DNA from 3 places in the Aminipila luticellarii genome. Region 2 is predicted to be linked to each of the others. Evidence: riboswitches for the same ligand, from Rfam matches in the RefSeq annotation. Region 2 holds a riboswitch; each other region holds the start of a gene.
What was found. Region 2 has a riboswitch for cobalamin ahead of EQM06_RS04110 (hypothetical protein). Riboswitches for the same ligand answer to the same signal wherever they lie in the genome.

Region 1 (7,246 bases), 120 kb from region 2:
GAGCTGGCCATGGTGGAGGAAAAATGCAGGAAGCTGGGTGTAAAGGTTGCGCTGAGCGAGGTTTGGGCAAAAGGCGGCGAAGGCGGAAAGACTCTTGCGGAAGAGGTCGTAGAATTATGCAGCCAGCCCAATGATTTTTCGTACAGCTATACTTTGGACATGAGCATTGAAGAAAAATTAGAAGCGATCGCGACCAAAATTTATCGTGCAGACGGAGTAGCATTTACCCCGGCTGCAAGGAAACAGCTGGTTCAGTTAGAGGAACTGGGCTTTGGAAATATTCCGATCTGCGTGGCGAAAACCCAATACAGCTTCTCCGACGATGCGAAGCTGCTGGGAGCACCAAGGGGCTTTGTGCTGACAGTCAGGAATTTAAAAGTATCAGCCGGAGCAGGGTTTATTGTCGCCTTGACAGGAGATATTATGACCATGCCGGGACTGCCTAAAGTACCCGCAGCGGAGAAGATTGATGTGGATAACACCGGAAAAATATCCGGACTGTTTTAACAAAGAAACGGTGAAAGACCGGATAAAGGCAAGCAGAAAGGAGCAAAGTAGTTTATGGCACAGATATTGAATGGCAGAGAAGTAGTAGATGCTGTAAATGAAAGGCTTAGAGCAGAAGTATTACTTCTAAAAGAAAAAGGGATTACGCCTACTCTTGGAATTATCAGAGTGGGGGCGAAGGTAGAGGATGTTTCGTATGAAAAGGGTGCGATTAAATGTGCAGAATCTATTGGTGTGGATGTAAAAAAATATCTTTTTAAAGAGAGCATTACGCAGGAGCAGCTGCTGAATGTTATAGCAGCCATAAACCTTGACCTGACGGTACACGGTGTGATATTATTTAGACCGTTACCGGATCATATTGATGACAATACTATAAGAAAAGCCTTGCTGGCGTGTAAGGACGTGGATGGGATCACAGATCAGTCCATGGCAGGAGTCTATACGGGAACCGATTTGGGCTATCCTCCGTGTACGCCGCGAGCCTGTATTGAAATCTTAGACCATTACGGAATCGATATAACCGGCAAAACGGTGGCCGTCATCGGACGAAGCTTAGTAGTAGGAAGACCTGCGGCTATGATGGTTCTGGAAAAAAATGGAACACCGGTTATCTGCCATACAAAGACAGAGGATATGGAAACCATCTGCCGGAATGCCGATGTGTTAATAGTTTCGGCAGGACAGGCTAAGGCCATTGGCGCTGAATATCTGAGTGAGAAGCAGGTGGTCATTGATGTGGGCATCAATATGACGGAAGATGGAAAGCTTTGTGGCGATGTAGATTTTGAAGCGGCACAGAGCATTGTAAAAGCGATTACACCGGTGCCGGGAGGAGTCGGCAAAGTGACCACCAGCCTGCTGATGATGCACGTAATTGATGCAGCAAAGAAAACAATCTAAATTTTGATAAATATAACAGCAAATTGGAAAGAGCGGCCTTGATCATTATGACGGGTCGTTTTTTCTAGGAGAAGGAGCAAGGATGGATATATTAGCACGACCTAGAAGATTAAGATTAGACGAAAAAATTCGGAATATGACAAGAGAGACGAGAATGTCAAAGGACTCCTTGATTTATCCGATTTTTATAGAAGAAGGAAAAGATATCCGCACGGAAATCACTACCATGCCGGGACAGAAGCGGTACAGCATAGATACCATGGGAGAAGAACTGGAATCCGTATCAAAAGCAGGTGTGAGGAATATCATTTTATTTGGGGCACCTGCTCATAAGGACGAATGCGGAAGCGGAGCATATGACGAGCACGGGATCGTACAGGAAGCCTTGCGGGCGGCGAAAAAGGATTTTCCGGACTTGTATTACATCGGAGATGTATGCATGTGCGAATACACATCCCATGGGCATTGCGGCATTTTGAAAGGGGAGACCGTGGATAATGATAAAACACTTCCGCTTTTGGCACAGACCGCAGTATCGCAGGTTCGAGCCGGTGCAGACATGGTGGCGCCTTCTGATATGATGGACGGCAGAGTGCTGGCTATTCGGGACGCTTTAGATGAAGCCGGCTATGAAAATACGCCGATTATGTCCTATGCCGCTAAGTATGCTTCTGCTTTTTACGGGCCTTTCAGGGAAGCCGCAGGCTCAGATAACTTTAAAGGTAACCGAAAAACATATCAGATGGACTATCACAACAGGCGGGAAGCGTTGAAAGAAGTATTTTTGGATTTGGAGGAGGGCGCGGACATTATCATGGTGAAGCCTGCCCTGTCTTACTTGGATATTATCCGAGAGGTTCGGGATAATATAGATGTTCCGGTAGCGGCCTACAGCGTGAGCGGCGAGTACGCTATGATCAAGGCCGCGGGAATGGCCGGCATGGTAGATGAAGCTTCCATTATCGCAGAAACGACGACCAGCATTTTCAGAGCGGGTGCAGATATGCTGATCACTTATTTTGCCAAAGAAGCGGCACAAATGATTCAGAGCGGACAAATTGGTTAACCTATCAGATGGCACCTGGATACGTATGGAGGAAATGCAAATGTTGAACAATAAGACAGATCGATCAGAACGTTTATTTGAAGAGGCGAAGCACTACATACCGGGTGGAGTCAACAGTCCGGCCAGAGCCTTTCAGGCAGTCGGCACGACTCCCAGGTTTATAGAAAAAGCAGACGCTCAGTTCATTTACGATGCGGACGGAAATAAATATATCGATTATATTGGTTCATGGGGGCCGATGATCCTTGGAAATAACAATCCCGGAGTTTTAAAGGCTGTGCAGGAAACAATCGTCCATGGACTTAGCTTCGGTGCCGCCACGGGAAGGGAAATTACCATGGCAAAGCTCGCCTGCGAGATGATTCCGTGCTTTGAGATGGTGCGGATGGTAAATTCGGGGACGGAGGCCACCATGTCTGCCCTCCGCACGGCAAGAGGCTACACGGGAAGAAATAAGATCATCAAATTTGAAGGCTGCTATCACGGGCACAGCGACGGTCTTTTAGTGAAAGCAGGTTCCGCATTGATTGCGGAAGGCGGCTCGCCGGACAGCGCAGGTGTTACAGAAAACTGTGCAAAGGATACGCTGACAGCAAGATACAACGACATGGACAGCGTAGAAAAATTGTTTGAAGAATACAAAGGAGATATTGCCGCCGTTATTATTGAACCAGTCGCAGCCAATATGGGCGTGGTTCTGCCGCAAGATGGATTCCTGAAAAACCTTCGTGAAATCTGTGATCTTCATCAGACTGTTCTGATTTTCGACGAAGTAATCACCGGCTTCCGATTAGCACCCGGCGGGGCGCAGCAGCTGTTTGGTGTGACGCCGGATATGGCGACCTTCGGCAAGATTATTGGAGGCGGTATGCCGGTAGGGGCTTACGGCGGCAGACGGGACATCATGGAATGTGTAGCACCGGTAGGGAAGGTGTATCAGGCGGGTACACTGAGCGGAAATCCGGTGGCAATGGCGGCAGGTATTGCTCAACTGACCTGCTTAAAGGAAAATCCGTCTGTATATGAGCATATTAATTCCCTGGGAGAAATGTTGTACGGCGGCCTTAAGGAGATCATAGCTGCGGCGAAAGTGGACTGCACGGTCAATCATATCGGCTCCATCGGAACCCTGTTCTTCACAGGCGGACAGGTAACCGATTATACTTCTGCCAGAACGTCAGATTTAAAGCGATATGCAGAATATTTCCGATATATGATTCAGCATGGCAATTATTTTGCACCGGCCCAATTCGAAGCCATGTTTATTTCAGATCAGCATACGGAAGCGGATATCCAAAAAACGTTGTCCGACGCGGCTGTATTTTTTGGCGTATAAAACAGGCACTGCCTTTCAATGGAGCAGGCTGTATAGAATGTATTTAGGGGGTTGTACGACCCCCTGTTTTAGTGTTACAATATATTGGACAATAGAGAAATATTGTAGGTGCCCGGGGATTCCTACCGGGAGAATAGGGAAGTTGGGTAAAAGCCCACGCGGTCACGCCGCTGTAATGGAAGAGTCGTGCTTCATGAAGCCACTGTGTAAAAATGGGAAGGAGAGTACGATGTTGACGCCAGAGTCAGAAGACCTGCCTACGGTATCGGATTCTGTTCGGTCGTTCAGACTGCAACAGAGGTTACACTTTTTTTGCGAAGGATGAATAAGTGTAATAAGAGGGGCTTATTGTCAGCCCCCGTATTACGCTGTTCTGATTTTCAGAATGGCGATTTTTTTTAAGGAAGGTTAAATGAAATGAAGAAAGCCCTATTGATCGTAAGCTTTGGGACCAGTCACAAGGAGACCAGAGAAAAGACTATTGGTGAAATTGAACGATTTATAAGCAGAGCTTACCCGGACAGGGAGCTCAGAAGAGCCTTTACCAGCAGTATTATTATGAAGGTTCTTAAAACCCGTGATCACATGCATGTGGACAATGTTCGGGAAGCGATGGAAAGGTTAGCAGAAGACGGATTTAAAGATGTGCTGGTGCAGCCTACCCATATTATAAACGGAGAAGAATACGAAAAGATGATGGAGCAGATCACGCCCTTTAAGAATAGCTTTGACGCTATTTCCGTGGGCAAGGCTCTCCTGACCTCTTCCAGAGACTATGATGAAGTCTGCAAAGCAATTATGGCGGAAGTACCGGAATTGGATCAGAAAAAAAATGCAGATCAGGCGGCTAAGACGGCGTTGGTTCTGATGGGACATGGGACAGGACATTTCTCGGATGCCGCCTATGCGGCACTGGATTACCGATTTAAGGCATTGGGCTATGAAAATGTCTTCGTAGGTACTGTGGAAGGCTATCCGGAGGTGAGTCTGGTTTTAAAACAGGTAAAGGACTACGCACCGGATGAAGTCGTGCTGATGCCGCTTATGGTAGTGGCCGGAGATCATGCGGTCAACGATATGGCAGGAGAGCAGGAAGATTCATGGAAAGTCCTCTTTAAAAATGCGGGATATAAGGTGACCTGCATCCTAAGAGGAATCGGAGAATTTACGGGAATACAAAAAATGTATTTAGATCATACAGCTGATTGTGAATAGACGATTAGTGTTGAAAAACCAAGGAAAACAGCGAAAAAGGAAATGCGGAGGAATGGAATGGCAAAATTATATGGAGTAGGTGTCGGACCCGGAGATCCGGAACTCATGACATTAAAAGCGGTGAGGGTAATTGAGGAATGTGATATTGTAGCCATTCCCAAGTCCGGTCAGAGTATCAATGTGGCGTATACCATAGCGAAGGGTGCAATCCCGGATTTAGATAAAAAGCTGGTGGCAGAGCTGGATATGCCCATGACCAGAGACAGGGGAAAGCTCGAAGCCAGTCACGATGCGGCGGCAGAACAGGTGAAAAAATGGCTCGACGAAGGAAAAAATGTGGCCTTTCTGACCTTGGGAGATCCGACGATCTATTCCACATACGCCTATGTTCATAATCGGGTGCGGGATGCCGGATATGAAACAGAAATTCTCTCGGGCATTCCTTCTTTTTGTGCGGTTTCAGCCAGATTGAATGACAGCCTGACCGAAGGGGAGGAGGCTCTGCATATTATACCGGCTTCTTATAAGGGAACCGAGGAGGCCTTACTGATGAAAGGAACCAAGGTTCTGATGAAGAGCGGAAAATCCATAGGAAAGCTGAAAGAATATATTCATTCCATGGAGAATCCTCCTACCGTTAAAATGGTGGAACGCTGCGGCATGGAAGGTGAGCGGGTATTTGAAAATATAGAGGCCATTGATGAAAATGCCAGCTATTTTTCCGTACTCATCGTCCGAGATAAAAAATAGAGGACAGATACATTTGAAAGGCGAATCGGAATGCGTATTAGAATGGTAGGCATTGATCACAGCAAAGCATCGCTCGACTACAGGGAGGCCTTTTCCTTTACAAAAGCAGGAGTAAAAGAAGCTCTCGGGGAAATGAAAAAACGGTTTCAGCTGAAAGGCTGCATACTCCTTTCCACCTGCAATCGGACAGAGCTTTGGATCAGTCAGTGCGATAACGAAAAATTGAATAAGATCAGTCCTTATGACATGCTCTGTCAAATTAAAAAAATAGATACCAGCTTATATGAAGAATATTTTATAGAGAGGGATAACCGTCAGGCTATAGAACATCTTCTTAAGCTGGTCTGTGGATTTGATTCAAAAATCTTTGGGGAGGATCAGATCATCTCACAGGTGCGGGAAGCATTGCAGATGGCCAGAGAAGAAGGCTGTGCGGATATGGCTCTGGAAAAGGTCTTTCAAACGGCACTGGCAGCAGGGAAAAAGGTCAAGACAGAGGTGCGTCTGTCTATGATAAGCCGTTCCTCCGCAAGTAATGTGATCGATATTTTAAAATCAGAACTGGGCGATTTAAAAGGAGTTCCCTGTCTGGTCATCGGAAACGGGCAGATGGGAAAGCTCGTGGTGAATATGCTGGTGGCATGCGGAGCTTCTGTTTCCATGACTTTGCGGCGGAAAATGCATGGAATGGACGAACAGGAGTCCATTGTACCGGAAAGGTGCAGCATGGTTTCGTATGACGACAGAATTTCTCAGATCAAGGGAAAACAGGTCATAGTGAGTGCGACCTTAAGCCCCCATTATACCTTGCGTTCAGAAGAGGTTCAGGAGTTTTTTTCGGTTCCTTGCATAACCGGTAAGGCGGTTTCGGAAGGAAAAAATAAATATTACCTATTTGATTTGGCTGTTCCAAGGGATGTGGATCCGGCGATTGCAAAAATGCCTTACGTAAACTTGTTTGACATTGATTCTATGAACAGCGGCAGCTCCCGAGAGGAAAATGCGGAACAGGTTCAGCTGGCCATCAACATCTTGACGGAATATCAGGAGGAGCTTGACCGATGGTTTGAGTTCAGACAGTATATCCCTAAGATTCAGGAAATCGTGAATCTGGTCTCAGAGGATGCGGAGCAACGATTCATCCATACAGCTTCTGAAATAGAAGAGGATTCCGAAAATTCGGTTCTGGCAGCAGAGAAGGCTGCCGGGAAAGCTACCTCTAAGCTGCTGTACGGGCTGCGGGAACAGTTACCGCAGGAACTTTGGGAGCAGTGCTTGGATGCCTTGCACAGATCGGCATCCCGAGAAACGTTGAAACATTAGAAAACAGGAGGGCAGGTATGAAGATTTTAGTATTTGCTGGGACTACAGAAGGCAGACTGCTGATCGAAGCACTTTTAAATATGAATAAGCTATTCGTGTGTGCCTGTGTAGCCACGGAATATGGAAAAGAAATACTGGAGCATGAA
Region 2 (7,246 bases):
AAGGCTGACAGCAGAGCTATGCAGCAGAGCAAACAAGTCCATCGTTTTATTTTTTCTCTATATTTCATTTTATGTTTCATCTGTTTAACCTACAATCTATAAATAATAACGAAAAAATCTCTATAAAGCTCAGTCTTCAAGGACTGAGCTTTATAGAGCAGTCAACAGTTCTTTTTACAAAAAACCATCATCCATTGGTTTGATACTAAAACCTGTTTTTACCAAGTCTCGGTGTTTTCCTGATATACAACACGAACTACGTCTCCGTCTTTAATCTGAACATTGCTGGCATATAGGCTGGTCAGTGTACCGTTCAGATAAATAGACCAGGAGTATCCCTTCCAAGAGTTGCTGGTCGAAGACTCAGTGATAGTACCGATATTAAACAGTGTCGTGATATATGCACCGTTTGGAGTGCTATAAGTATCCCAGCCCATAGTGAATCCGGCCATGCTAGGGCTGTACTGATGATAAGCATTGTAAATGGCATCCATAACGGTCGGATAACCGGCCAGCTCATGAACAGCTCCTGCATCAACTGGGAATTCGGTGCTGAACGCTCCTGCCGACGCATACTCCACAGTTTTACTTACTGCAATAGCCGGAATATCATGGTCAACATCATTGATATCCGTCACCGTTCCTTCTGTGGCTTCAAATTGTACATTCACCGATATAGGATAGGTAGGTGTTACAGGCGTTATACTGCCGGCAAATGCCGTAGCTGACGTTGCGAATACCATGGCTACTGCCATTACGAAAATCATCATTCTGGATCTTAAAATTTTCTTCATTTTATATATCCTCCTTGAACTTTTATCGGCTTATTTAATCAATAAACCGCTCTTCTGAAATAAAATCAACTAGCTAAAAACTCAAGTCAAAACTACCTCCTTCCCTTTTGATTTTATATCCAAACACCGAAGTGCTTGAAACAATTTCATCCGAACCGCCTTCTTTTCAGCAGTCTCTAGTTTTGAACCAACTCATAAATCTGGGTCTGTTTCATATTTTCTGTAGAAAAGTTAGAACTTTTCTGCACTAACTCAAACCGCTCCCCAGACTTCATGTAGGGCTTGACTACTTCCGCCACCTGAGGAAACACTTTCGTCTTCTCTCCGTGGAAATCCATCAACAGCAGCCAATAATCCTCACTTTCCCCTTCTCTTTGTGCTTTTATCATCCATGCAGCCTCGATTTGACGATGTTCTGTAAAAAAACAATTCAAGGCAGCTTTCAATCCTGTAGGCAAGACCTCTGGCGTCCGCAGCATAATCTTCCCTTGAAATTCTTCTCTTTTTAAAGTCATGCCCATGGTTCGTGCATCTATCAGTTCCATAACTTCCCTGTCCAATAGAATATTTTCATCAAAGGGATTGAGTGCCACACCGTTGATTTTCTCTGGAGAATCAATAATCAGATATTTGAGATTTTCATAGGTCATGGAAACCAGATTTTCTCTTTGAAAGCGGCCTATGTTTGCCTCTTTGTCTAAAAAGGCCGGGACAAATTTTCTTCCTTCACCGGTCAGCAGCAAAGCAAAGCCTTTTTTGTTGCCGTCAACCGCTTGGGGCACTCTAGGAATCCATAGCTCTGTTTTCACCAGTTCCTTAAAAAACTGGTCTTCACAGGCTCTGGTTTTTTCCTGCATGAGCAGCTTATATAAATCTATTAGTTGATTTTTTCTATCTTCCATGTGATGCCCTCCCTTTTGCTCCATTTGTCCACATCTGTCTTATCACTTTGCCTGTTAATCATTTATTTAGGGTAATATTTTGTGAGAATCAAATGATTTATGCAAACAAAAAAACTGTGACCTTACGTCACAGTTCCGTTTTTAACTGTATTCTAATGCACTTTAAACCGTTGCTAAACAAACCCACACCTTTTTCAAGCGTGCTGTTAAGTTTTTTTCCCTTACCGAGGACTGTTTAAAACTATGTCTGTTTTCTGACTCGTGCATCCTCATCTTTCGCCTGCCTTCCCAAGTTCTCACTCAGTGACTGCTCATCTTAAGAGCTACGGCTCAGACTCCTCACTTACAGCGGCGGTACCGTCCCGGACTTTCACCGGAGTTCCCTTTACCCACATGCGGTTTCCCGCTGCGGTACATAAAATACATTCCAAATTTTCACTTTTTCTTTGTTTACTTCATACTATCAACAAATTTCTGGTTTGTCAATCTGTATTCCCAATTATTTCATTCCTAAGATTCGTCTTTTTTCGGCATTTCTATCTCATCTTAAGCTATGCCCTGAACCAATGATTGAAGTTGCACAGAACCCTTTCTTTGGGCCAAAACAGGCAAAAACTGCCATAGGGTTCTCCCAAGCAGGCCCATACCTTTTCACCGTTCTCAATCGCCTGTCCAAAGGTCAGATTGGGAATCATCAATTTAATATATTCGTTTTCTTTATCCCTGATAACCTTCCCCTCTTTAATCGGATTTTGCTTAAACTCTTCCAATTTTTCCCTAAGGTTTTCAATGGTAGTCTTTCCGGAAACAACATCAGAAAAAACATCCACATCCACACAGGATACATTGTCGGGGTTTTTAAACCAATTAATATTCATCTTCTCTCCTCCTCCAAATCCAAATTGATTGCCTTTTTTAGAATAGAGAGTTTGACATCCATTTTTTATACAATAGAAAGCAGATTTTTTCTACTGTATAAAAATAAGCTGCAGCATAAATGCTACAGCCCGTATTTCTGTGCAATGAAAAACTAAAAAATTTCTAGCAGCTACAACTGCTGAAATTATTATATAAGACCTGCGGCCACATAAATGGGAGCAGGGCTTCAAACGTATTGCTACGTCTAAAAGCTTACCGATCACCCGTCGGCATCCTTTTTCATTTCATGCAGTTCTTCTGGCTCGCGAATCATCATTATTGCCACACCTTCCCAAACTGCCGTTCAGTGGTGCATATACCTTTTCATATATGCTGTGGCAGAACTATCGCTTACAGCGGCGGGACCGCACAGGACTTTAACCTGTTTCCCTCTTAGCTGTTTACTCTGTTCAGAGTAAACAGAACATCAAATGCTCTATTCAATTCTCTATAAACTCATGTTACCATCAGTACTACCTTTTTGTCAACCTCCGATGGAAAATATTAGCCTTAATTCATTTGATAATTTTGATAACTTCATTTGATTTTACTGTCAAAAATTCTACTGCAATTTCCGTAGAATTTCCCGCTGTAATTCCCGAAACATGCTCACATAAAGCTTCTTCGTTTTCAACACAATATCGTACGGCTCATCATATTTATAAACGTCTTCCAGATTATTTAACGCTTTGCTGAAATTCTCAAACTGTTTCATAAAAAGAACATCTCCTTTTACGCTTGGACCGTCTCCTTCTTTTGCCTAGTTGAATCCGCCAATAGCATTATACCAGCTTACATTTTTTTAGAAGCTTTACCAAGGCTCCTCCTTTTGGCAGCAGGATAATCTCATTTTCTTCGATGGCTTTTATCTTGAGCAGCATGATCCCGTATACTGCCGCACCGATGCCAATCGCTACTACGGTAGCCAGACTGTTCCCTATTGCTCCGGAAAGTCCTTTATAAGCTCCGATTACTAACACGAACATAACGATACCGGATAGAAGCGGTTTCCATACAGAAAGCTTTAAATCAAATGTAATCCCAGTCATTTTTTTAACCGCTGCAAAATTTATAATTCCAATGGTAATATATCCAAGTGTACTGCCGATTGCCGCGCCCTCTACGTTCAGCTGCGGCAAGCCCGTTAAAATAAAAGTGGATGCACATTTCACAACAAAGCCCGCTGCTAAGCCCCAGACCGCTATTCCCGGCCTGCCAAGTCCCTGCAGCGTTCCCGCCATAGTTTGAGCGATGCAAAGGAATACAATTCCTATGGCAAGGAAGAACAGACAGCCGGAAGCATTTACCGCACTTTCTGCTTGAAGGGGGTAAATCAGTTTCATAATAGGTTCTGACAGAGCCATTAAGCCAAAGCTGCACGGAACCCCAATAATCATAGCCGTTCTAAGACCCAGCCGCACGTTCATCTTTAAGAAAGCAGTGTCCTTCGTGCTTGCCGCAGCTGCAATGGCTGGTACCATGGATAAAGCCATGGACAGAGCCAGCGCCATCGGAATGTTTATGACCGGACCTGCCATCCCTGTCAGTTGTCCGTAAAGGGCATTGGCTTCTTTGGCGGTAAACCCAACGCCCTGCAATCTTCTCATAACGATTACAACATCTGCAATGTTCATGATCGGCAGGATGGACACACCTATGGTAATAGGAACAGCAATAGCCGCTAAGGTTTTTAAAATGCTTCCCGCACTTTCTTGGCTTGCGTCGCTTGTTTCATTTTTAAGAGGCAGTCTATTTTTCTTGTAGAAATAAATAACAATCAATACAAGAACGCCCGCAATGGGTCCGATGCTTGTCCCAACTGTAGCTCCGGCTGCTGCGTATTCAAGACCTTTGGGAACCAGCATTACGGCCAATACCAGACCAATCGTCACCCTGACCGCCTGTTCCATGAGCTGCGAAGTAGCTGTAGGCCCCATCTCCTGCATTCCCTGAAAATATCCTCTGAAAACTGCCATAATCGGTACAAAAAGAAGCGCCGGGGCGATGGCAAGCATGGCATAATAAGCACCGGGATTGCCCAGTGCATTTACGATAGGCTTTGCCCCAAAGAAAAAGATGGAAGAAGCCACTATACCCAAAAGAAACATCAGTATAAAGGATAATTTGAACACTCGGTGTGCCTCATCACTTCTTCCGACGGCTATACGCTCCGAAGTCATCTTTGAAATGGCGGCAGGCGCACCATTTGTAGAAAATACAAGCAGAAATACATAAATCGGATAGGCTGTCTGATAATATCCCATACCGTCAGCTCCTATGATGTTTCCAAGAGGAATTCTAAAAATTGCTCCCATAACTTGTACTAATAATCCTGCGATGCCTAAAATCGCAGCACCCTTTAAAAATGATTTCTTACTCATCTATATAAATCTCCTCTGATCCTTTGTTTTTATATTTCCTCGATCGTCATTTAGCGCAAACGAATCAATTATATATTATACCAAAAAAAGTGCTCCGGTGTATATGTTTTCTTTGTGAATTTTGTTATACTAATCTTAAACAACTTCAAATTGTTGCCTGTCCTCCAAAACTCTTGTAATCAGGACAGGAAAATAATAAGAAATAGTAAAGAGGTAGAACATGAATAAATTTGCCAGACCAACTATGCTGATGATTTTAGACGGCTATGGAATAAATAAGAATACGTACGGCAATGCCATTGCAGCCGCTTCAAAGCCTAATTTAGACAAAATTTTTGAGAAATATCCGCATACTACCCTAAAAGCCTGCGGACTTGACGTGGGACTCCCCGCAGGGCAGATGGGCAATTCGGAAGTAGGGCATTTGAACATCGGTGCCGGCAGAATTGTTTATCAAGAGCTGACTAAGATCACAAAGGAAATTGAAGAAGGAAGCTTTTTTGAAAACAAAGTAATTCATGAAGCTATGCAGCACGCCATAGAAAACCACTCTGCTCTTCACCTGCTTGGATTAGTTTCGGACGGAGGAGTTCACAGTCACATTGGACATCTTTTTGCCTTATTGGATATGGCAAAGAAAAAAGGGGTGGAGACAGTTTATGTCCATGCACTTTTGGATGGAAGAGATGTACCGCCCAGATGCGCCAAAAAATATATAGAGCAGCTTGAAGCCCACATGAAAGAAATCGGTCTTGGCAGCATTTCAACGGTTGCCGGCAGATATTACGGAATGGATCGGGACAAGCGTTGGGAAAGGGTGATTAAATGTTATGATGCCATGACCTTGGGCAAAGGTGTGCAGGCAAAATCGGCCGTCGAAGCGATTGAAACTGCTTATGATAAGGATCAAAGCGATGAATTCATCGTGCCTGCTGTTATTCAAAGCGGAAACTCTGCCCCTGCTACTGTCAAAGACAAGGATGCGGTCATTATGTTCAATTTCAGACCGGATAGAGCAAGAGAAATAACAAGAGCTTTTGTCAGCGATGATTTTGATGGGTTTGAAAGAAAAAAAGTGATCAAGAATCTGTTCTACGTTTGTATGACTCAATACGATGCGGAAATGCCCCATGTATCCGTTGCCTTTCCGCCTCAATCCCTAAAGAATACGTTGGGAGAATATCTGGCAAAACAGAATCTAACTCAGCTCCGGATCGCTGAAACAGAGAAGTATGCCCACGTCACCTTCTTTTTTAACGGCGGCGTGGAAGCTCCGAATAAAGACGAGGATCGCATTTTGATTCCGTCCCCTTCTGTTGCCACCTATGACTTACAGCCGGAAATGAGTGCATACGGCATAACAGAAAAGGTGCTGGAACAGATTCATAAGGAAACATATGATGTCATCATCTTAAATTTTGCCAATGCGGATATGGTCGGCCATACGGGCGTTTTTGAAGCTGCTGAGAAAGCGGTTGAAGCCCTTGACAACTGTGTAGCACAAATCGCAGACGCCATACTTGACAAGGGGGGACAGATTTTATTAACAGCGGATCACGGGAATGCGGACTGTATGCTCAACGAAAAGGGCGAAATTGTTACCGCACATTCCTTGAACGACGTACCTCTGGTGCATATCGCAAAAGAACCGGTTCATCTGAAAGACGGAGGAATTCTGGCGGACATTGCCCCTACTATGCTGGATCTGATGGGAATAGCCATACCGGATGAAATGACGGGAAAAAGTCTGATTGATTAGGGTATGGAATAACTTCCAAATAGTCAGATGCCTGCTTGCCGGTTAGTGTAAAGCTGAAAAAAGCTACTTTAACCACATATAAGGGCGTAAGTTTGAAGGATAATATGAACATGTAATTTTTGTTATTTCAGCAGGTGTTTCTTTCATACCACCCTCGAACCACAAAAGGAAAACATTATATATTCCCCCTGTGTGGTAGCGTGTAGCATAGTGACTTTCAACTGTTGTATCAGTGTGTATGGCTGAAAAAGCTTCATCCAATGCTTCAAGGATAATATGAGTTACATTAGCTCTGTGCATGAGTAGTAATTCTTTTTTATAACCATAATAATGGGTAAACATTTCAAGTAAATAATTTGGTATTGATGTAGGCTCTGATGAAACGCTGAAATAGTGTTTATAGATAATTTGCTTAAAGTAATATTTAATAATTTCATTTTTTGAATTGAAATTCCGATAGAACGTGGAACGATTTACTCCAGCTTTAGCTGC
Region 3 (7,246 bases), 1.0 Mb from region 2:
TCTATGTGAAGGCTTTTCAATTTGGAGATCATCCTCTCCGCATCCTCCCGTACCGTATCGGACAGGGCGATAAGACCAGCCATGTGCCGGTTTATTCCTATGTAGACCACCGTTGCACCTTTCTTCAAATAATCCTCCGATATATCTTCTATTTCCTTCGATATAAAAATTTGTTCCTGCTGAAATAAGTCTGGTTTCCCTATCAGTATTTCCTGCCCGTCAATCTGTGCTCTCACTCCCTGCCCGGCCAGTAAGATAAAGTCCTGCGGCTCCAGCATTACTTTCTTCTCAGATTTTTTTATAAGATCCTGCTCACGTAACGCTCGATAATGAGCACAAATAGATTTTCCTATAGGGTGCTCCGAGCGCTGCTCTGCGGTGGCTGCATAATATAGCACCTTCTCTTCAGAAAGGCTGTCGTTAAAGCTTTTCAGTGCAATCACCTTTAGTTTGCCGTAAGTAAGCGTTCCGGTCTTATCAAAAGCCATGTGTTTTACTTTGGCAAAGCGTTCCAATGCGTCACCCGAACGAATGATGATACCATACGCTGCGGCATTGCCGATACCGGCCATAATCGCCGTAGGTGTAGCTAATATAAATGCGCACGGACAAAATACGACCAAAACGGTGACCGCACGAATCCATTCCCCGGTAACAAGCCCTGTGATGACTGCCGCGCCCAATGCAGCCCACACCATCCAGGTGGCCCATCTGTCCGCCAGGCTTATGATAGGAGCCTTGTTGGCACCGGCCTCTTTCACCAGTTTGATCATCCGTTGAAGGGAGCTGTCCTCACCAACTTGAGTGGCCCTCATGGTAAAGGTGCCGTACTGGTTGACTGTCCCGCTGGTCACCGGATCTCCGGCTGTTTTATCTACCGGCAGAGATTCGCCCGTCATGACCGACTGGTCAATAGAGGTCTGCCCCGATAAAATAACACCGTCTGCTGCAATGGCTTCCCCCGCCAGCACTACTAATATATCGTCAACCTTTACCTGCTCCGCCGGGATTATCTCTTCCCTGCCCTTTCGAATCACCCGGGCGGTTCGCGGAGTAAGTTTCATCAGATTTTCTATACTTTGGTTGGCTCTTTTAGATGTTCCGTTCTCCAGCAGAGTCCCTATGGCCATGATGAAAGCGACCTCTCCGGCAGCAAAATATTCCCCTATAAATACGGAAGCTACGAGTGCAATGGAAACAAGAACATCGGCCTTTATATCGTGATCCACCACCAAGCCCTTGATTGCCCCAACAAGGATGGGAATCCCGCATAAGACAATGGCTGCCCACGCCGGGTCAAAGGGTAAGGCTCCTTCCTGCCAGTGAAATAGACTGCCGAGCAGTGCTGCTCCCGATAGGATAACCCATATTAAATTACGCTTGTCTTCTTCTATTATCCAGCTTTTCATTTTTTGTTTTGTCCTCCCTTATCGCAATATATTTATCTTTCTATCGGTCTTTCTTGTTGTTTCTGTATCCCCCTATAGGGGATACGAAAACTATATCACGTTTCCTTCTTTTGTCAACCACCCTTTATTTTTGTCAAGGCCTTATTCCCGCAATTTTCTGCAAGAATCCCAATAAAACGCTTCGCACCCTTGACATTAAATACCGGAGGTGATAATATCAAGATGCAACTAAATAGTTATTTTATGTTCCGTCAAATGCGTTTGACGGCTAAGAGGGAAGCAGGTCATAATCCTGCGCGGTCCCGCCGCTGTAATCGGGGAGTCAGAACCTGTTCCAAAAAGGAAGATCACTGAAGCATGAGCTTTGGGAAGATCGGAAGATGACGTTGATCCGTAAGCCAGAAGACCTGCATAAAATTCCATGTAATCCGAAGGGAGATCGGTTTATATCTTTATTGTGTTTTACAGGAAAACGGGCTGTAGCGAAAGCTGCAGTCTTTTTTATTTGAAAGATGCGTACAGGGCATGCCCTATAAATTTCTAGAAATATAGTCGAGGATAAGAAAAATGGAAGAACATATCGTTCCTACGAACAGAAAGCATCATAAACACCATAAAATCGGACACAAACACGGAGAAGGCTCCAGTATTGATTTTTACGCGTATAATTCCGGGATAAGGCGTTGGAATCCGACCTTCAAGGTATCGTTTTCTGCTTTGACATTAATTTTATGCATAGCGCTAAACAATCCATATGTGTCCATCGCCGTCATGATAGCCATGGCATATCTAACGGTAATAAAGGGCCGACTTCCAGTTCACGCATATGTATCCGTGCTGACGATTCCCATTACCTTTATTCTTCTTGGCACAATTATGGTCGGTATTGACTTTTCCACGCAACCGATCGGTCAATACAATTTACATCTGGGATTCTTTTATATTATTACTTCCGAAAAGAGTTTAAAGATGATGTGCTTTTTAATTTTAAAGGTTTTCGGTGCAATCAGCGCAATGGAGATGATGGCTTTATCGACTCCATCCTCAGAAATCATCTGCGTGTTACAGAAGACATATGTGCCCCAGCTCTTTACAGAGTTGATGCTGATGACTTATCGTTATATATTTATTCTGATTGATGTCAACATCAATATCAGAAATTCCGCAGATTCCCGTTTGGGCTTCTGCGATCTAAAAACTTCTTGGAGTACATTTGGAAAAGTTGCAAGCAATATGTTGATCGTTTCCATGAAAAAATCCAACGCCTATTATGATGCCATGGAAGCCAGATGTTATGACGGACAATTTATGGTTCTGGAAGAAACCCAGAATATAAAAGCAAAACAAGTTGTTATAGCAGCTATATTCATATTTTTTCTGTTAGCTTTATGGTACATCACAAAATAGAAAGGATCTTTATGAAAAACCCGATTTTACAAATTCAGAACTTACAGTATTGCTACGGAAACGGAAAAACCGCTCTGCACGACATCAGTGTGGATATTTATGAGGGTGAAAAAATTGCTGTTATCGGCTCCAACGGTGCCGGAAAGTCTACCTTTTTTCTGAATACCAACGGAGTTCTTACGCCGGATGAAGGCGACATTTATTACAGAGGAACTTTAATAACCAAAAAGAATCTGAAGGAATTACGGAAAAATATCGGTATCGTCTTTCAGGACGCAGATAATCAGATTATTGCTTCTACTGTTTTGGCAGAGGTCGGATTTGGCCCGATGAATCTAAAGCTGAAAAAAGAAGAGGTTTTAGAGCGTGTAGAGGAAGCCTTGCGTTATATGAACATTCTTGAATTTAAGGATCGGCCGCCTCACTATTTAAGCGGAGGGGAAAAGAAACGGGTCAGCATTGCTGATATTATTGCTATGAAATCAGAAATCATCATATTTGATGAGCCTACGGCAGGGCTTGATCCGCTAAATGCGGAAATGCTGGAAGAGGTCTTAGGAAAACTTTCTTCGGAGGGAAAAACTATGCTCATTTCTACACATGATGTGGACTTCGTCTATCGATGGGCGGAGAGGGTTCTTGTTTTTAATGAGGGAAAGATTATTGCCGACGGTACGCCATTTGAAATTTTTCAAGAGATCGAAATCTTAAAGCAGGCTAATTTAAAACAGCCCATGCTAATGAAGGTCTATGACTTGCTGGTCGAGCACGCACTGCTCAAAGATGAACAGGTTTATCCAAAGACATTTCAGGAACTACAGGAAGTAATTCAAAAAATATAATAGAAAAGGAGAGTAAATATGAAAATGAGTATGAAAGAAAAAAAACTGATTGTAAGCGTTACTGCTGTCGCTTTGTTTTTCGGTATTACTCCAACAGTAAGCGCAATGCACATTATGGAGGGATATCTTCCGCCTAGTATGTGTATTGTCTGGGGCGTGATCTGTATTCCATTTTTGGTAGCCGGCTTTCTGTCCATTAAGAAAACCCTTGCTCAAAGCCGCAGAAATATTACCATGATTGCTATGGCTGCAGCCTTTGTTTTTGTAATTTCCTCGTTAAAAATTCCTTCTGTGACAGGCAGCTGTTCACATATGACAGGTACAGGTCTGGGAGCTATTCTGCTTGGTCCTAGTGCTGTCAGCATTTTAGGTATTATCGTATTGATTTTTCAGGCTATTCTGCTTGCACATGGAGGATTAACTACATTAGGAGCCAATACCTTCTCCATGGCGATCGCAGGACCATTTCTTTCCTACGGAATTTACATTCTGTGCAAAAAATTACATGTAAATAAATATGTTGGCATTTTTCTTGCCGCGTCCATTGGTGACATATTTACATATTGCGTTACCAGTTTAGAGCTGGCGATAGCCTATCCTTCCCCTACCGGAGGATATATGGCTTCTGTTGTTAAATTCCTTGCGGTTTTCGCTCCGACTCAGCTTCCGCTTGCCATTATTGAAGGAATTCTTACCGTCATTATTATCATGGGTCTTGAAACCTATGCAAAACCGGAATTAGCCGATTTAAGATTTGAAGTTGGAGGTGACACAAAATAATGAAAACGAAATCAAAGGTTATCATTTTATTGATCATTGCACTGTTAATAGCTATTGTTCCATTATTTGCATTGAAAGGCGCTGAATTCGGCGGTTCTGACGATGCGGGCAGCGTTGCCATTTCTGAAATAACAGGAACAGAATATACCCCTTGGTTCACGCCCGTTCTGGAAACGGCCATTCACGGTGAACTTCCGGGAGAAATTGAGAGCCTGTTATTCTGTGTTCAGACAGGAATCGGCGTCGGCATCATTGCCTTTATTATGGGCAGATTGGTAGAACGCTCCAAACAGGAAAAAATACACAACAATAAAAAGAAGCCGCAGTAAGCCGGCAAACATAAGAACCAAAAAACCTTTCCTTTTTACGGGAAAGGTTTTTTTATTAGTGATATACCCCCGCGATCTGAACCTTTAAGATGTTGGTCGTTCCTGTTATTCCAATCGGAACGCCTGCGGTCAGAACGACGATTTCACCGGTTTTTACATAGCCGGCTTTACTTGCGGCGGCTACCGCAGAGTTAAACAAGTCACGGGTATTTTGATATTCCGGGATGATAAGCGGTGTAACGCCCCATGCCAGATTCAGCTGTCTCCAGACGCAGGCATTGCTGGTGCATCCTATGACAGGACAATCCGGCCGATACCTGGAAATCATATGTGCCGTTCTGCCGGAGGCGGTTACTGTAATAATAGCCGCAGCATTGAGATCCATGGAAGTCGTACAGGTGGCATGTGAAATAGCTGTGGTCACATCCGGTTTTATAATGTCTCGATTTTGCGCAAATCGGCTCTTATAATTGATATCCTCTTCTGCACGCTCTGCAATCCGAACCATGGTCTGCAAGGACTCTACGGGATAGGCACCTGCTGCGGTTTCACCGGAAAGCATGATGGCGCTTGTCCCATCATAGATCGCATTGGCAACGTCTGTAGCTTCTGCTCTTGTTGGCCTTGGATTTTTCATCATGGAATCCAGCATTTGCGTAGCCGTTATAACAATTTTACCTGCTGAAATGCACTTCTTAATAATAATTTTTTGGAGAACCGGAACATCCTCCAGCGGGATTTCAACTCCCATATCTCCTCTTGCAACCATGACCCCATCCGAGACTTCAATAATTTTATCAATATTTTCAACGCCCTGCATATTTTCAATTTTAGCGATGATCTGTATGGTATTGCAATTCTGCTCTTTTAAGATCTTCCGAATAGCCAGTACATCTTCAGCTGTTCTGACAAAAGAAGCCGCAATATAGTCCACATTCTGCTCAATCCCAAATAAGATATCATCGTAATCTCTCGGGCTTATAAATGGCATAGAAAGGTTAGAATTCGGCACATTGACACCTTTATTGTTAGATACCGGACCGCCGTTCTCTACCTCACAGACAATATCTGTTTCCCCGACCTCCAGAACCTGAAGCTCTATAAGCCCATCATCTATGAGGATTTTCATTCCGGCATGTATGTCCTTCGGCAAATCCTGATATGTAATGCTTACCATATCCTGATTTCCAATCATGTCTCTGGTGGTCAGTGTAAATTTTTGTCCACGCTCTAAAATAATTTTATCCTGCTCGAATTTGCATATTCGGATTTCCGGCCCCTTGGTATCCAGAATAGCAGCAATGGGGAGGCCCAGTTCATCCCGCATCTGTCTGATTCTGTGCAAGGTCTCCGCGTGTTGTTTGTGATCCCCGTGAGAGAAGTTCAGCCTTGCCGCATTCATGCCCTCCAGCATCAGTTGTCTCAATATTTCATCGTCCATAGTTGAAGGACCAAGCGTGCAAATTATTTTTGTTTTCCTCATAGATTATCACCTTTCCTTTATATCCATTTGAACTATCTGCTTCTCTTTACTTTTCCATATACTTGTAGTTTACCACAACAATTTGTTCTTTTCTATATACCTTTTGGCCAGAATTTCTTCTTCAACTAAGCTTGCCGGACTATTGGTCATGATCTTTTTTACTTTTATTTTTAACTCGTCTTTCCAGTCTTTTGTTCCGTCCTCATTTGCTGCTTCCCTCAAATGGTTATCGAGAATTTCCTTGCTGTAAATCAGGGTCGGATCCAATCCGAAAACGGCCGCAGCCGCATCCGCTTCCTCCAGCCCGCTCTTTGCAAATTCTCCCTTAATAAATGTGTATTTTTCTCCGGAAAACACATTAAAGCTTTTCATAGCATCCAAATAACCCAATCGAATGATTCTCTTTGTGTTTTCGGGATTAAAGGCAAAAAAACTGCCCAAAGACCATTTACATGAAATCTTTTTTAAGGAATCGCTTTCCTTTAAGGTATCTTTTTTTATAATACCTGCTGCGGATAAATCCACTGCTATAACATTCTCCGCTCCCCTTTTCAACGCCATGGCTACCGGAATATTATCAAAATAACCACCGTCTATAAATTTTTTATCATCAATCTCATGGGGACTTATAAAGGGAAAGCAAGCCGTGCTTGCTAAAATGTAATCCACCAGCTTCCCTTCAGGGATTTCCTCTATAAAAACACAATGGGCCTTAAATACAGGAAATTCTACTGTTACAATGCCATATTCTGTTCGGCTGGAGCGAATTTGCTCCTCTTGCAGATTTTGCTCTAAAATCCTTTTCAGTTCTTCTTTTTCCGTGAACTCGGTTATGGTGCCTTCTTCTATTTCACTCCAGATTTTTTTAGCGGTTTCAAAGTCGTTCTGTGCAACCAATGCTCCGTTGACCGCACCGATGGATGTGCCTGTAACCATATCAATTTGGATTCCCAGCTCATTTAATGCCTGCCATACACCGATTTCATAAGCACCTTT

Region 1: it holds a riboswitch for cobalamin, as region 2 does, so the genes downstream of both, EQM06_RS03660 (sirohydrochlorin cobaltochelatase) here and EQM06_RS04110 (hypothetical protein) in region 2, are expected to answer to the same signal.
Region 3: it holds a riboswitch for cobalamin, as region 2 does, so the genes downstream of both, cbiQ (cobalt ECF transporter T component CbiQ) here and EQM06_RS04110 (hypothetical protein) in region 2, are expected to answer to the same signal.

What each region holds. Positions count from the first base shown of each region.
Region 1 covers NZ_CP035281.1:774,260-781,505, forward strand. The annotation lists gene EQM06_RS03640 (formate--tetrahydrofolate ligase) at 1-507, shown strand, start outside; gene EQM06_RS03645 (bifunctional 5,10-methylenetetrahydrofolate dehydrogenase/5,10-methenyltetrahydrofolate cyclohydrolase) at 562-1,410, shown strand; gene hemB (porphobilinogen synthase) at 1,493-2,476, shown strand; gene hemL (glutamate-1-semialdehyde 2,1-aminomutase) at 2,517-3,812, shown strand; cobalamin riboswitch at 3,902-4,087, shown strand; gene EQM06_RS03660 (sirohydrochlorin cobaltochelatase) at 4,230-5,027, shown strand; gene cobI (precorrin-2 C(20)-methyltransferase) at 5,085-5,777, shown strand; gene hemA (glutamyl-tRNA reductase) at 5,808-7,100, shown strand; gene cobK (precorrin-6A reductase) at 7,118-7,246, shown strand, end outside.
Region 2 covers NZ_CP035281.1:891,451-898,696, reverse strand. The annotation lists gene EQM06_RS04125 (S-layer homology domain-containing protein) at 1-68, opposite strand, end outside; gene EQM06_RS04120 (hypothetical protein) at 219-794, opposite strand; gene EQM06_RS04115 (enhanced serine sensitivity protein SseB C-terminal domain-containing protein) at 971-1,696, opposite strand; cobalamin riboswitch at 1,924-2,130, opposite strand; gene EQM06_RS04110 (hypothetical protein) at 2,248-2,574, opposite strand; cobalamin riboswitch at 2,846-3,059, opposite strand; gene EQM06_RS13095 (hypothetical protein) at 3,177-3,329, opposite strand; gene EQM06_RS04100 (putative polysaccharide biosynthesis protein) at 3,397-4,995, opposite strand; gene gpmI (2,3-bisphosphoglycerate-independent phosphoglycerate mutase) at 5,216-6,754, shown strand; gene EQM06_RS04090 (TetR/AcrR family transcriptional regulator) at 6,818-7,246, opposite strand, start outside.
Region 3 covers NZ_CP035281.1:2,612,613-2,619,858, forward strand. The annotation lists gene EQM06_RS12165 (heavy metal translocating P-type ATPase) at 1-1,409, opposite strand, end outside; cobalamin riboswitch at 1,636-1,838, shown strand; gene cbiQ (cobalt ECF transporter T component CbiQ) at 1,977-2,816, shown strand; gene EQM06_RS12175 (energy-coupling factor ABC transporter ATP-binding protein) at 2,828-3,658, shown strand; gene EQM06_RS12180 (energy-coupling factor ABC transporter permease) at 3,677-4,438, shown strand; gene EQM06_RS12185 (energy-coupling factor ABC transporter substrate-binding protein) at 4,438-4,767, shown strand; gene pyk (pyruvate kinase) at 4,823-6,250, opposite strand; gene EQM06_RS12195 (patatin-like phospholipase family protein) at 6,320-7,246, opposite strand, start outside.